Regions from separate parts of the Priestia sp. D51 genome, predicted to be linked through region 2. Evidence: predicted binding sites of a transcription regulator. Region 2 holds the regulator's gene; each other region holds the start of a gene.
What was found. Region 2 encodes Rex, which represses fermentation and respiration genes when NADH is low (regulators of the CRP and FNR family bind a similar motif). Its sites were predicted from a motif close to TTGTGAAATATTTCACAA; they were not measured.

Region 1 (4,550 bases), on a different contig from region 2:
TAGAGTTTAAAGAATCCGCTAGTCAGTATGTCGCAGTGATTCTTAAAGATAGCACTCAATATACGGTAAAGTTAGATGCTTTCACAGGAAAAGTAGTTAATACTTCTCAGCAAGAAGTGAAGCTATTAACGAGACAAGATGCAAAAGATCTTGCATTGGCTACATATGCAGGTAAGGTGAGAATGGTAGAATATGATCAAAACGCAGCGATTTTCACAGTAAAAATAATCAAAGATAATACGGAATCCACAGTTACAATCGATGCGGTTTCGGGTGAAATCACACATGTAAAACATGATAAGCTTCAGCCGTTAACGGAGACCGCTGTGAAAGTTCTTGCTTTAAAACATCAAGAAGGAAAAGTAGAGCATATTGAGCTTATAACAGAAAACTCAATAACTGTATACGTGGTGACTTTAGTGAGCGGAAGCAAGCAGCAGACGCTTAAGTTCGATGCATATACTGGACAAGAGTGCTCATAATTTTTTATCTTAAAACATAAAACATACATTTCATTTTTCATTCATATCAAGCAGAGGGTGCTTCAAGGCATCCTCTGCTTTTCTATTTTGTAACTGGAAACATTACCGGTTATCTATGTTAAGATAAATGTAGATTATTCTCGTAAAATGGATAAAACTAGAATGAACTAAATTAAATAGATAGGGTGTACACATGAGAAAAGAAGTACAAGTTATAGCCAAAGAAGCTTTTATTAAAAAAGTGAATAAAGGTTATCCACTCATTGAAAAAGATGCGCTTGTTGATGGTCATAAACTGCAAGAAGAAGGCGTTATTATTAACTTAGTCACTCCAAAGAATCAATTCTTAGCCAAAGGCTATTATGGAAAACAAAACAAAGGCTACGGATGGATTCTGACGAAGAAGAAAAGTGAACAAATTGACGCGGCGTTTTTTGTACGAAAAATTCAGCGAGCTATTGCCTCTCGTCACGATTTTTATGCGTCTGAAGATACAACTGCTTTTCGTGTATTTAATAGTGAAGGTGACGGAATTGGCGGCTTAATCATTGATTATTATGACGGATATTACGTCACGAGCTGGTATAGTGAAGGAATTTATCAATTTAAAGAATACGTTATTGAAGCTTTAAAATCTGCGCCTAACTTTAAAGGGCTGTACCAGAAAAAACGTTTCAACGTAAAAGGGCAGTATATTGAAGAAGATGATTTTGTCACAGGAAATAAAGGTGAATTCCCTTTAATTGTAAGAGAAAATGGTATTCGTTTTGCCGTTTATTTAAATGACGGAGCGATGGTTGGGGTCTTTTTAGATCAGCGAGACGTCCGTAAAACGATTCGAGATAAATATGCAAAAGGAAAGACCGTTCTAAACATGTTTTCGTATACAGGCGCATTTTCAGTGGCGGCCGCTCTTGGAGGAGCTACGAAAACAACAAGTGTCGACTTGGCCAATCGCAGCTTGGCAAAAACAATTGAGCAATTTAGTGTAAATGGAATTGATCACGAAGCACAGGACATTATTGTGGAAGATGTTTTTAAGTATTTTAAATATGCAGTTAAGAAGAATATGACGTTCGATCTTGTGGTGCTAGATCCGCCGAGCTTTGCTAAATCGAAAAAGCATACGTTCAGCGCGGCAAAAGACTACAAAGATTTATTAAAAGAAGCCATTGCTCTTACAAAGCCAAATGGTGTCATTGTAGCTTCGACGAATGCAAGTAATTTTGATATGAAAAGATTTCATTCGTTTATTGAAAAAGCTTTTAATGAAAAAGGGGAACGCTACAAAATGATGGAGCAGTTCTCTCTTCCAGCTGATTTTAAAACAATAAAAGAATTTAAGTCAGGTGATTATCTCAAAGTCGTGTTTATTCAAAAAGTAAATCGTTAAATGCAAGGCTGCATGATGAACTCATGCAGCTTATTTATTTTGATGAAATAACGCTTACAAGCTATTTTGAAGGGAATAAAATGAAGGTGAAAGATAAAAATTGTCAATATGTATGATAAAATAATAAAGGAATTATGCTCAACACTTCACAAATTTACAATATCATCCTTATGAAACGTATTTTTACAATTATTTTATTTTAAATGGGACAAGTATTGGGTACGAAGGGGAAAGAGCATACTACTATTATTATTTAAAAACATGAAAGGAGAAAGATTATGGCTGAAACAACTAAAAAGCCTGCCGGCGAAGTGAAGTTTATTCCTTTATTAATTTGTCTGGCAATCGGACTTATTTTATGGTTTATTACACCTCCGTCCGGACTTGATGTGAAGGCTTGGCACTTATTCGCTATTTTTGTGGCTACTATCGTAGGTCTTATCATTAAACCATTGCCATTAGGCAGTGTAGCTATTTTATCTTTAACCATTATTGTATTAACTAATACATTAACACTTGAACAATCGCTCAGCGGTTTTCAAAATACAACGATTTGGTTGATCGTTATTGCATTCTTTATTTCTAGAGGTTTTATTAAGACTGGTCTAGGAACAAGGGTTGCCTATATCTTTGTCCGTTTGTTCGGTAAAAAGACGTTGGGACTATCGTATTCTCTTATCGTAAGTGATTTACTTTTATCACCTGCAATGCCGTCTAATACAGCACGAGCTGGAGGAATTATTCTTCCAATCATTCGTTCTTTATCTGAAACATACGGATCGAGAACTGGAGACGGTACGGAGCGCAGAGTCGGTGCTTTCTTAACAAAAGTATCGTTTCAAGGAGATATGATTACATCGGCTATGTTCGTAACGGCAATGGCGGCCAATCCTCTTGCTGTTAAAATGACAGAACAAATTACAGGAAAGACTATTTCATGGGTTGGATGGGCAGCGGCTGCAATCGTGCCTGGAATTATTAGTTTAATTGTTATTCCGCTCGTTATTTATAAGCTGTATCCGCCAGAATTAAAAGAAACGCCGGAAGCATCTGAAATTGCAGCAAAAAAACTAAATGAAATGGGTCCGCTAAAGAAAGAAGAATGGTACATGATTGGCGTATTTTTACTTCTTCTTGTGCTGTGGATCTTTGGCGCTAATTTAAATATTAATGCAACAACAACTGCTTTTATTGGTCTATGTGCGCTGCTTTTAACGCAAGTGTTAAGCTGGTCGGACATCAAAAAAGAACAGGGAGCATGGGATACATTAGTCTGGTTTGCTGTTTTGGTTATGATGGCAACTTTCTTAAATGATCTAGGCATGATTCCTTGGTTCAGTGATCTGATGAAAGGCACTGTTAGTCATATGTCTTGGATGACGGCGTTGATTGTACTAGCTATTGCATATTTTTATTCTCACTACTTTTTTGCGAGTAACACGGCTCACGTCAGCGCTATGTACGCAGCATTTTTATCTGTCATCGTGGCCGCTGGTGCGCCTCCGTTACTGTCAGCATTAATTTTAGCGTTCTTTAGCAATTTATTTGGCTGTTTAACTCACTACGGCAGTGGACCGGCACCGGTGTTCTTCGGTAGTGGATATGTAACGCAGCAAAAATGGTGGTCGCTCGGCTTTTTAATTTCAATTATTCATATTATCATTTGGATTGGAATTGGCGGCTTGTGGTGGAAACTGCTAGGTCTATGGTAAAAAAACAGTGGCGCAGGCCACTGTTTTTTTATGCTTCAGCCCAAACGGATACAGAGCCGCCATTTACAGGGAAGTGTCCGTAGCCGTCTTCTTCAATCACAACTTGGTCTTCTCGGTTCTTTGTGAAGTCGATCCACGTTTGTCCGCTTCGGTGTTCGCCGACGAACATTCTCTTTTCGCCGTCTTCGCCGTTTGACATCACCACAGCGCATCCAGACTTCTCAAATTCCTCTACACCATGCCTTACCCATCCAATGGTATTCGGGTGATCAAAATAATCGTCTTGCTGTCCGTATGCTTTGTCATAGCGTACGTGCAAGAGAGCAGAAATATCTTTTTCTTTTCCCTCAATTGGATGCTCTCCACCTATCCCAAAATAGTCTCCGTAAAATACACAAGGATAGCCGTCTTCACGAAGTAAAATTAGAGCGTAAGCACTTTGTTTGAACCAATCTTCTACCCAAGATTCTAAAGATTCATTTGGCTGAGAGTCATGGTTATCTACAAATGTGACAACATTCAACGGATGAGTCTTAACCAATGTATCATCAAAAATTGTGGTTAAATCAAAATCTCTTCCTTGCTGAGAGGCTTCATGCAGTTTGTAATGCAGCGATACGTCAAACAAATCAATTTGATAATCAATAACGTCTAAAAATTCCTGACAGGTTGTTAATTCTGGATTCCAAAACTCTCCCACAAAATAAAATGGCTTTTCTTGAGAAGAGGACAATTCGTGAGCAAACTCTTTAATAAAATCATGGTTAATATGTTTAATGGCGTCTAATCGGTAACCGTCGCACTGCAGGGTGTCTGCTAACCATTTTCCCCATTTGATCATTTCTTCTCGAACTTCAGGGTGGTCGTAATCAATATTCGCAAACATTAAATAATCGTAGTTGCCAAACTCTTGATCAACATTTTCGTTCCAGCTTTTGTTTTCCCCGGCAATACGAAACACAC
Region 2 (4,550 bases):
CAACGCGCTCCATTGCTTCAGCAATTAATTGACCTACTTCTTCGTCAGCTGCTGAGATAGCCGCTACTTGAGCAATTGAATCTTTACCTTGAATTGGTTTAGAGATTGCTTTTAGTTCTTCAACCGCTACAGCTACTGCTTTTTCCATACCTTTACGGATACCCATTGGGTTAGCACCAGCCGTTACGTTTTTAAGACCTTCTCTGATCATTGCTTGCGCTAAAACTGTTGCAGTAGTTGTACCGTCACCAGCAACGTCGTTTGTTTTGCTAGCAACTTCGGCTACTAATTTAGCACCCATATTTTCAAATGCGTCTTCTAATTCGATTTCTTTTGCAATTGTTACACCGTCATTTGTAATAAGCGGTGAACCGAATTTCTTTTCCAATACAACGTTACGACCTTTTGGTCCAAGCGTTACTTTTACAGCATTTGCTAATGTATCTACACCACGTAGCATTGCGCGACGTGCTTCTTCGCTAAATTTAATGTCTTTTGCCATGTTCTTTGACCTCCTCAAGATGTTCTTAATAATCTATTTTTTACGTATGATAAGTTTGTGGTTAAAATTAGCCGATTACAGCTAAAATATCGCTTTCGCGTAAAATTAAGTATTCAGTACCTTCGTATTTTACTTCAGTACCCGCATATTTTGAGAAGATGATACGATCGCCCGCAGCTACTTCTAAAGCTACACGCTCACCGCTTTCTAATACTCGGCCTGTACCTACAGCAACAATTTTACCCTCTTGTGGCTTTTCTTTTGCACTGTCCGGTAACACGATACCGCTTGCTGTTTTTTCCTCAGATTTTACAAGTTCAATCACTACGCGATCACCTAATGGCTTTAACAAGTGAAACAACCTCCTCAAATAATATGTTTGCATTTTTATTAGCACTCAACCTCAACGAGTGCTAACACAATTATTATATTAAAACAAAGTGGGTTTTTTTTGCAAGTATTAAACAAAAAAAATTTAAAATTTACGACAACTACATATAATAGTCTTAGATTTCGACGATTTTGAGAAATAAAGCATTCTTTTCTCTGTTCAATAATATGTATGTTACAATACGAGCAAGAAGAAATTACTAACTTTACAGTACTTCTTCGACATATATACATAAAAACCTTTTAAAGGAGTATAGAAGATTGGAAAAACGTTATTGGTATGTTATCCTCACTTACATCCTTATGCAGTTTTCAGGAGTTGTTGGTATACCGCTGTTAAAATTAACAGGAATGTTTGATGACTATCCAGTTCGAACAGCGAATGTCATGCTTTTGACTTATTGGACTATCATTAGCTTTATCCTTGGTTTACTTATTGTCTTACTGCTGCTGCGCCGTGACATGTCCATGCGTATAGAACATGCTGGAAAAACGATTGCTGTTGTCTGGTCAGTCCTTGGGGTGTTTCTCGCTATGGCTGGTCAAGCTGTAGCAGGTATGATTGAGCACGCTCTTGGCATTACCCAAGTATCTGAAAACACACAAAATATTGTTAATCTTGTTAAAGCAACGCCGTTCCTTATTGTCGTTACGTCTGTTATTGGACCAATACTAGAAGAGATTATTTTCCGAAAGATTATTTTTGGTTCTCTTCACAAACGATACAATTTCTTTATCTCTGCATTTATTAGTTCCCTTATTTTCGCTGCGGTACACTGGGATTTTAAACATTTACTTGTGTATACAGCTATGGGATTTGTATTTGCATTCCTTTATGCAAGGACGAGACTAATTGTTGTACCTATTATTGCTCATGTTTTGATGAATACAATCGTTATTTTATCTCAAACTATTTTTGCAGATAAAATTATAGAAATGCAAAAACAAGCAGAACAAATGCAGTTCATTTTTGGAGGCATGTTTTTATGAAGAATATCCCTTTAACACGAGGGTTTATTTATATTATTATGGGGATTTTATTCACCTACTTGGCAATTCAAAATGCCCAGGAAACCGTCTGGAATTTCCCCACAATCTTATTTGCACTCGTAGCCGCATTCGATTTCAGGTTTGCGGTTCGCATCTTTATCTTGCACTACAAAATTAAAAAATTGCAGCAGCAATATAAAAATCAAGATGATTCATCCAAATAAAAAAACCACTGTTTCAGTGGTTTTTTTTACATACTAACATCTTCTCTTTCTTGCTCTGCCCTTGCCTTTAACACTTTGCGATACGAAATGCGGGAAATAATGATGCTGATTTCATACAAAATTAAGAGCGGCACTGTCACCATCATGTGCGAGAGCAATTCCGGTGGTGTAATAAGTGCGGCAATAACTAGCAGTACGAAATAGGCATATTTTCGAATTTGAGATAAAAACATAGGCGTTATAATTCCTAAACGCGTCAAAAACATAACGACGACAGGAAGCTGAAACAACAAGCCAAAAGGCAGTGTGAGCTGCATTAAAAAAGAAAAGTATTCATTAATGCCAATCACTTGGTTTACATTCAGCTCATCAGAAACGCGCGTCATAAAATCAACGACAAATGGAAACAACACAAAATAAGAAAAAGAGACACCGCCGATAAAGAGAAAAATGGAAACAGGAATATATCCAAGCGTTACCTTACGCTCTTTTTCATATAAACCAGGACTAATAAATGCCCAAAGTTGATACAGTGCAACAGGAGCTGCAAGTACACAGCCGATAATAACAGCAAATTGCATATAAATCTTAACTGGATCTGTTAACCGAAATGCATTCATCGTTAAATTCTTTGCCTCATCAGCATGCTGTAAATAGACAATAACCTTATCCGCTATAAAAAAGCCGCCAATTGTGGCAATCACAAAGAAAAATAAAACAATTAAAATGCGTTTTCGCAGCTCTCCTATATGATCATATATTGACATTTCTTGTTCGGTCATACTATGATCACCCTTTTACTCTTTGTCATCTACTTGACGCTGTTTATCTTTTTCACGATCTTCTGATGCACCGCTAGCGGCATGCTTAAACTCTCTAAGCGTTTGGCCCACTGATCTTCCTAGCTCCGGTAACCGTTTCGGTCCAAAAATAAGCAGTGCTACAATCGCAATAATAATCCAACTGCCTGCTCCAATCCCCATATTCCCACTCTCCTTATTAATTTAGACTTAAGGAAATCGTAACACAGTCCGCCTTATTCAACAGGATAATTTTTCAAAAAGTAGACGAGCGACTGTAATTCTACAGCAAGATCAATATGATGGAGTCGAATCTCATCCGGTACGTTTAAGCGTGCAGGAGTAAAGTTTAAAATTCCTTTAATTCCGCAACTCACTAAACGATCAGTAATTTGCTGAGCAACAGTGGCAGGAACGGTTAAAATCGCTACTGAGATGTCATCACTCATATAATCTTCCAATTGGTCAAGATGATAGACCGGCACGTCGCCTACTTTCGTACCTACTTTATCTTCTATCACATCAAAAGCGCACTCAATTTTGGTGTTATTATTTTTAATAAAATTATAATTTAAAAAGGCCGTTCCTAGATTCCCTACGCCAATCAGTGCTACTTTCGTTACTTCATCTTGGTCTAACGTTTTACGGAAAAATGTAAGTAAATAATTCACATTGTAGCCGTATCCCTTTTTTCCTAATGCACCAAAGTAAGAAAAGTCCCGACGAATAGTAGCAGAATCCACTTTCACTGCCTCACTTAACTCCGCTGACGACACACGCTGTTTACCAGAAGCATGCAAATTTTTCAAAAAACGATAATAAAGCGGCAATCGCTTAGCCGTTGCTTGTGGTATTTTTAATTGTTCAGTGTTCACGTTGTACCCCCTCAGTTCATGTATGTCATTACTAACATTTTCAAGTCATATTGCATTACCTTTCACAAAGCATCAACCGCTTTGAGGTAGCGCTTCCAATTCTCTCTCTTTTCTCTTGCTTTATATATACTCCGCTTCACACCTCGACGGCTTTTGTCTATTCAGCACTCCTTAAAGTCGGTATGTAGAACGAAGCAATTAGCCCTTCAAAGGATCGGTTTGTTAGTCATGACGGATTTTTTCACATCCATCATAGATAAGTTCAGAGATGCACTTATCTCTTATTTTAACATAGTATCCTGTATAAAATGTGCAGGTAAAATCATTTTATTTCATGAATCAAAACATTCGCTTCATCATTTGTCCTTGTCCCTCTACAAATTACAAACGCTTGTAGGAAGAACTTGTAGTTAAAAATATGTTAAAATACACTATGGATATACTACTAGAGGTGAAAAAATGATTATTCTACAATTGAACGGTATTACAAAATACTATGGGGCAGAACCCATTTTATCGAATATAAAGTTAGAAGTACAATCAAAAGACCGCATTGCCCTAGTGGGACGAAACGGTGCTGGTAAATCAACTTTATTAAAAATTATTGCTGAGCAGCTTTCCTATGACAGCGGAGAAATTATTAAACCTAAGGGTGTTTCCATTGATTATATGGGACAAGATACAGTTCTTGAGTCAACACTCTCCATATGGGAAGAAATGATGACTGTCTTTGCTCCATTAAAGAAGATGGAAAAAGAATTACGTACGC
Region 3 (4,550 bases), on a different contig from region 2:
TAGAAAGTCCGGTTGTCTTGGCATGATCGTTCGATTTATCGAATAAACTTGTCCTACATATGAACAATCGTTTGGACTACACATATGAATGAAAGGAGGAAGCTTATGATAAGCTTCCTCCTTTTCTTACTCCTGAAGAAGCGAGGCCTTTAGCTTTTTGCGGGCTGCTTTTCCCCAGTTTTTAACGGCTCCCGTGGAGACTCCGTATTTGTAGGCAATATCTTTATACGAGTAGCCTTCTAACAGATGTTCGAGTACATAGATTTTTTCTCTTCCCGTTAAATGTTCGATATGCTGCTTGATGATTTCACTTTCTAGCGGAACGGGAAGAGCGTGATCTTCGTTTAGTGAAAGTAGGTTCTGCTCAGCTGGTGTTTCCCGTTCTTCGTATAAAATGGTGCCTTTTAAATGAGATAGGATCGTACCGCGCACGGTTGTGTAGGCATAAGCGGAAAAAGAGCCTTTGCTTTCGTCAAATTTTTGATACGCTCTCCATAAACCAATTAACGCAATTTGATAATATTCGTCGTAGTCTTTGTAAATATGAAATTTTTTAATCATCGACACAATTAATGGATGAAAAGATGAAGCGATTTGATCAAACGAGCTTTTTTGCATGTAGCATTCCTTTTTCAAAAACGCGCTTTTGCTGTATTCCGCCGGTATCTCTACTGTACAAGGGGAAGATCACATGTGCGAATGAGCGTACATTATGTTTTCTTTTTAAGAAACGTGACGTAATTTCCCCGGAAACTTCACGTTTCGCTAGGAAATATGCGAAGTATACGTGTATTTGTAGAGATTTTACGTACGAAAGGTCCCCCATTCCAAATTCTACTAATCTATACTATTTATATATCGATGTAGCAACTCTACCATCACGGAAGAGCGGTGATGGTAGAGTTGCTAGACCTAAGCGGCAGTCACCCTCCCTTGCGGGTTTGCGCCTGCCGCATATGTGAACCTTTTTGGGCAAATTCAGTGAAGTATTTTTGTGGTTGTCCTTTTGTGTTTTCTATTGAATGTAAGTTGGGTGGGCAGAATATAGTTGGTTTTTAAAAAGTGGGTAAAGGGGAGATTGAATGAAGGCGATGGTTGGGGTAAATGTGGCGGCGGCTGTTTTGTGCGGGGCGGTGATGTATGCGGGGACGCAGCACTGGCAGGAGCAAACGGAAGCGCAGGCAAGTGAAGTAAAAACTGCTGTTGTACATAAAGAAAAACAGTTTTCCGACGTATCTGCTTATACAAAAAATCTTCCAGACTTTATCACAAAGCAAATCCAATCATCTATCGCAAATAAAAAACCTTTGACTCTTGTAATTGCCACATCTGCAAAGAAAGCAGGGTGGCCTCAGCAGTTAAAAAAAGAGCTAGCAGCTACATATGGACGTGATGTATTTACGGTTAAAACCCTTTCATATGGTAACGGGACAACGGATGAGCTTTTATCCTCACATATTGCCGATCAAATTGATCAACTTCAGCCAAACATTATTCTGTTTGAAGCACCTCTTAAAAATGACTATCAGCACCTTACGCTAGATGAGACGCTTGAAAATACAGACAAGCTCATTCATCAGCTCAAAGACTTGAAAAAGACCCTTATGGTTCAGCCTTCACAGCCATATATTTCACAAACCGAGTCCTATGAAGAAGGGGTAGAAGCGATCAGGGGAGTATCTGAAGCAAACTGGGTATATTATATGAATCACTCGCTCATTTGGCCGTTTCATTTAGGAGAGTATATCAATAAAGACAGCGGGAATTTAACGAAAAAAGGAAATGAAGTGTGGGGAGAGTATGTTGTGAATTGGTTTACAGGAAAATAAAAGACAAGCCCTGTTTCAAAAGAAATAGGGCTTGTTTTTTTACAATTTTGCTAGATTGTGGCTTTTTCTCGTTTTATAGTAGTAGCTTTTTGTATCTTTACACTTATAAAGCTTAAATCCAATAAACTCTAAAGGAGTCCAAACCTTCTTGATGTTTACGAGTGGCATGCTCATTCTCCGTTCTGTTCTTAATAAAGGTTTTTCTTATTCATTATAAAGAATATAAGGGAGATAGTAAATACTATAAAGAACAGTTTATTTTTTTAAAATTCTTTATAAAGAACTTTTGAGATTTTTATTTTTTACTTATCAACATTTAGGAGTGATTTTTATCATAGCTCAGGTTATTTCTTTTTGTTACATTAACGTTGTGAAAAACATCACAAAATAAAATGCAAAGGATGATCCAAATTAAAACGTAATTAGAGCACTTATTTTTTTTTGCTTGCTGTTAAAGCAATGGAATCGTATACATATCATAACAGTGTTAGATAACCTGACACATAAGTTGAACGATTCAGAAAATTCATATATCTTAAATATATCTTTAAAGATGCATATAAAATATATCTTTGAAACAAGCAGGTATAGACGCCAGGGGAGGAATGGAAGATGCAAAAAAAGAAACTCGTATTGATTGGAAATGGAATGGCTGGAGTTCGAGCGATTGAAGAAGTATTGAAGGTTTCAAGCGAAGCGTTTGAAATTACGATTTTTGGAAGCGAGCCGCATACGAACTATAATCGTATTTTACTGTCAAAAGTGCTGCAAGGGGATACAAATGTTGAAGACATTACGTTAAACGATTGGAACTGGTATCAAGAAAACAATATTACATTATATACGAACGAAACGGTTACGAGTATCGATTCAGTAAAAAAAGAAGTAGCGACAAACAGCGGCAGAGTAGAATCGTATGATGAGTTGATTTTAGCAACGGGCTCTCTTCCTTTTATTCTTCCGATTCCAGGGTCTGATAAAAAAGGAGTTACGGCTTTTCGAGATATAAAAGACACGGATGAAATGCTGCAGGCATCTCAGCAGTATAAAAAAGCAGCGGTTATTGGAGGCGGACTGCTTGGATTAGAAGCGGCGCGCGGGCTGTTAAATCTAGGGATGGATGTATCTGTGATTCATTTAGCTCCGTATTTAATGGAACGTCAGCTCGATCCAACAGCGGGCAAATTGCTTCAAAACGAATTAGAAAAACAAGGCATGAAGTTTTTGCTTGAAAAGCAAACGGCGGAAATTGTCGGAGATGAGCGAGTTGAAGGATTATCTTTTAAAGACGGGACGTTTTTAGAAGCTGATTTGGTCGTGATGGCAGTCGGAATTAAACCAAATGTCCAGCTTGCAAAAGCAGCGGGACTTAATGTAAACCGAGGAATTATCGTGGATGATTATATGCAAACGGATATTCCAAACATCTACGCGGTTGGAGAATGTGCAGAGCATAGAGGAATGGTATACGGATTAGTGGCACCTTTGTATGAACAAGGAAAAGCATTAGCAAAAGCGGTTTGCGGGGCAGAAAAAGTGCCTTATGAAGGATCGGTTTTATCCACGCAGCTAAAAGTATCAGGTGTTGAAGTGTTTTCGGCAGGAGACTTCACGGAAGATGAAGAGAAAAAAGCAATCAAAGTGTTCGATGAACAAGACGGCATTTATAAAAAGCTTGTTTTGCGAGGCAATCAAATTGTAGGAGCCGTTCTTTTTGGAGACAGCAGCGACGGAAATCGACTGTTTTCAATGATTCAAAAGCAAGAAGATGTATCCGATGTCGCAAAAGTGTCGATTTTACAGCCATCTGGCGGTAACGCGGGTGAAAGCTTAGTAGCAAGCATGAGTGCGGATGATATTATTTGCGGCTGTAACGGCGTAACAAAAGGTACGATTGTGGAAGCTATCCAAAAACAAGGATGCTCATCGGTTGATGAAATCAAAGCTTGTACAAGTGCCTCTCGCTCCTGCGGAGGATGTAAACCGCTTGTAGCGGAAGTGCTTCAGCATACGCTTGGCGCTGACTTTGACGCTACGGCTCAAAAAGAAGCGATTTGCGGCTGTACGACTCTATCACGAGATGAAGTGGTCGAAGAAATCAAAGCAAAAGGTCTTTCGCATACGCGTGAAGTGATGAATGTGCTCGGATGGAATAATGAAGAAGGCTGTTCGAAATGCCGTCCGGCGCTGAATTATTATTTAGGTATGGTAAATCCGACCGGATACGTTGATGAACGCGAATCACGATTTGTGAATGAACGCATGCACGCAAATATTCAAAAAGACGGCACGTATTCTGTTGTTCCTCGCATATACGGAGGCGTCACAAATGCAGAAGATTTACGAAAAATTGCAGATGTTGTTGATAAATATGAAATTCCGCTCGTAAAAGTGACGGGTGGTCAGCGTCTTGATTTGTTTGGTGTTAAAAAAGAAGATTTGCCTAGCGTATGGGAAGAGTTAGATATGCCTTCTGGCTACGCGTACGGTAAGTCGCTGCGGACCGTGAAAACATGCGTCGGCGAACAGTTTTGCCGTTTTGGCACGCAGGATTCAATGGGCGTTGGAATTGCGCTTGAGAAAAAATTTGAAGGACTATGGACGCCTCATAAAGTGAAAATGGCTGTATCTGCTTGTCCGAGAAGCTGCGCTGAGTCAGGTATTAAAGATATTGGCTTTATTGGAATTGACGGCGGCTGGGAAATTTACGTGGGCGGAAAT

Region 1: a site for Rex is predicted at 2,010-2,027, ahead of ACNHOZ_RS21305 (anion permease). Genes of this name have one in related genera too.
Region 3: a site for Rex is predicted at 2,198-2,215, ahead of nirB (nitrite reductase large subunit NirB). Genes of this name have one in related genera too.

The regions. Positions count from the first base shown of each region.
Region 1 covers NZ_JBLTIR010000005.1:322,528-327,077, reverse strand. The annotation lists gene ACNHOZ_RS21315 (PepSY domain-containing protein) at 1-482, shown strand, start outside; gene ACNHOZ_RS21310 (class I SAM-dependent rRNA methyltransferase) at 676-1,875, shown strand; gene ACNHOZ_RS21305 (anion permease) at 2,154-3,587, shown strand; gene ACNHOZ_RS21300 (alpha-amylase) at 3,616-4,550, opposite strand, start outside.
Region 2 covers NZ_JBLTIR010000021.1:9,503-14,052, forward strand. The annotation lists gene groL (chaperonin GroEL) at 1-502, opposite strand, end outside; gene groES (co-chaperone GroES) at 570-854, opposite strand; gene ACNHOZ_RS28325 (CPBP family intramembrane glutamic endopeptidase) at 1,154-1,882, shown strand; gene ACNHOZ_RS28330 (YdiK family protein) at 1,879-2,106, shown strand; gene tatC (twin-arginine translocase subunit TatC) at 2,133-2,888, opposite strand; gene tatA (twin-arginine translocase TatA/TatE family subunit) at 2,904-3,089, opposite strand; gene ACNHOZ_RS28345 (redox-sensing transcriptional repressor Rex) at 3,143-3,781, opposite strand; gene ACNHOZ_RS28350 (ABC-F family ATP-binding cassette domain-containing protein) at 4,241-4,550, shown strand, end outside.
Region 3 covers NZ_JBLTIR010000003.1:571,784-576,333, forward strand. The annotation lists gene ACNHOZ_RS14740 (competence protein ComK) at 1-26, shown strand, start outside; gene ACNHOZ_RS14745 (sigma-70 family RNA polymerase sigma factor) at 127-618, opposite strand; gene ACNHOZ_RS14750 (SGNH/GDSL hydrolase family protein) at 1,083-1,829, shown strand; gene nirB (nitrite reductase large subunit NirB) at 2,442-4,550, shown strand, end outside.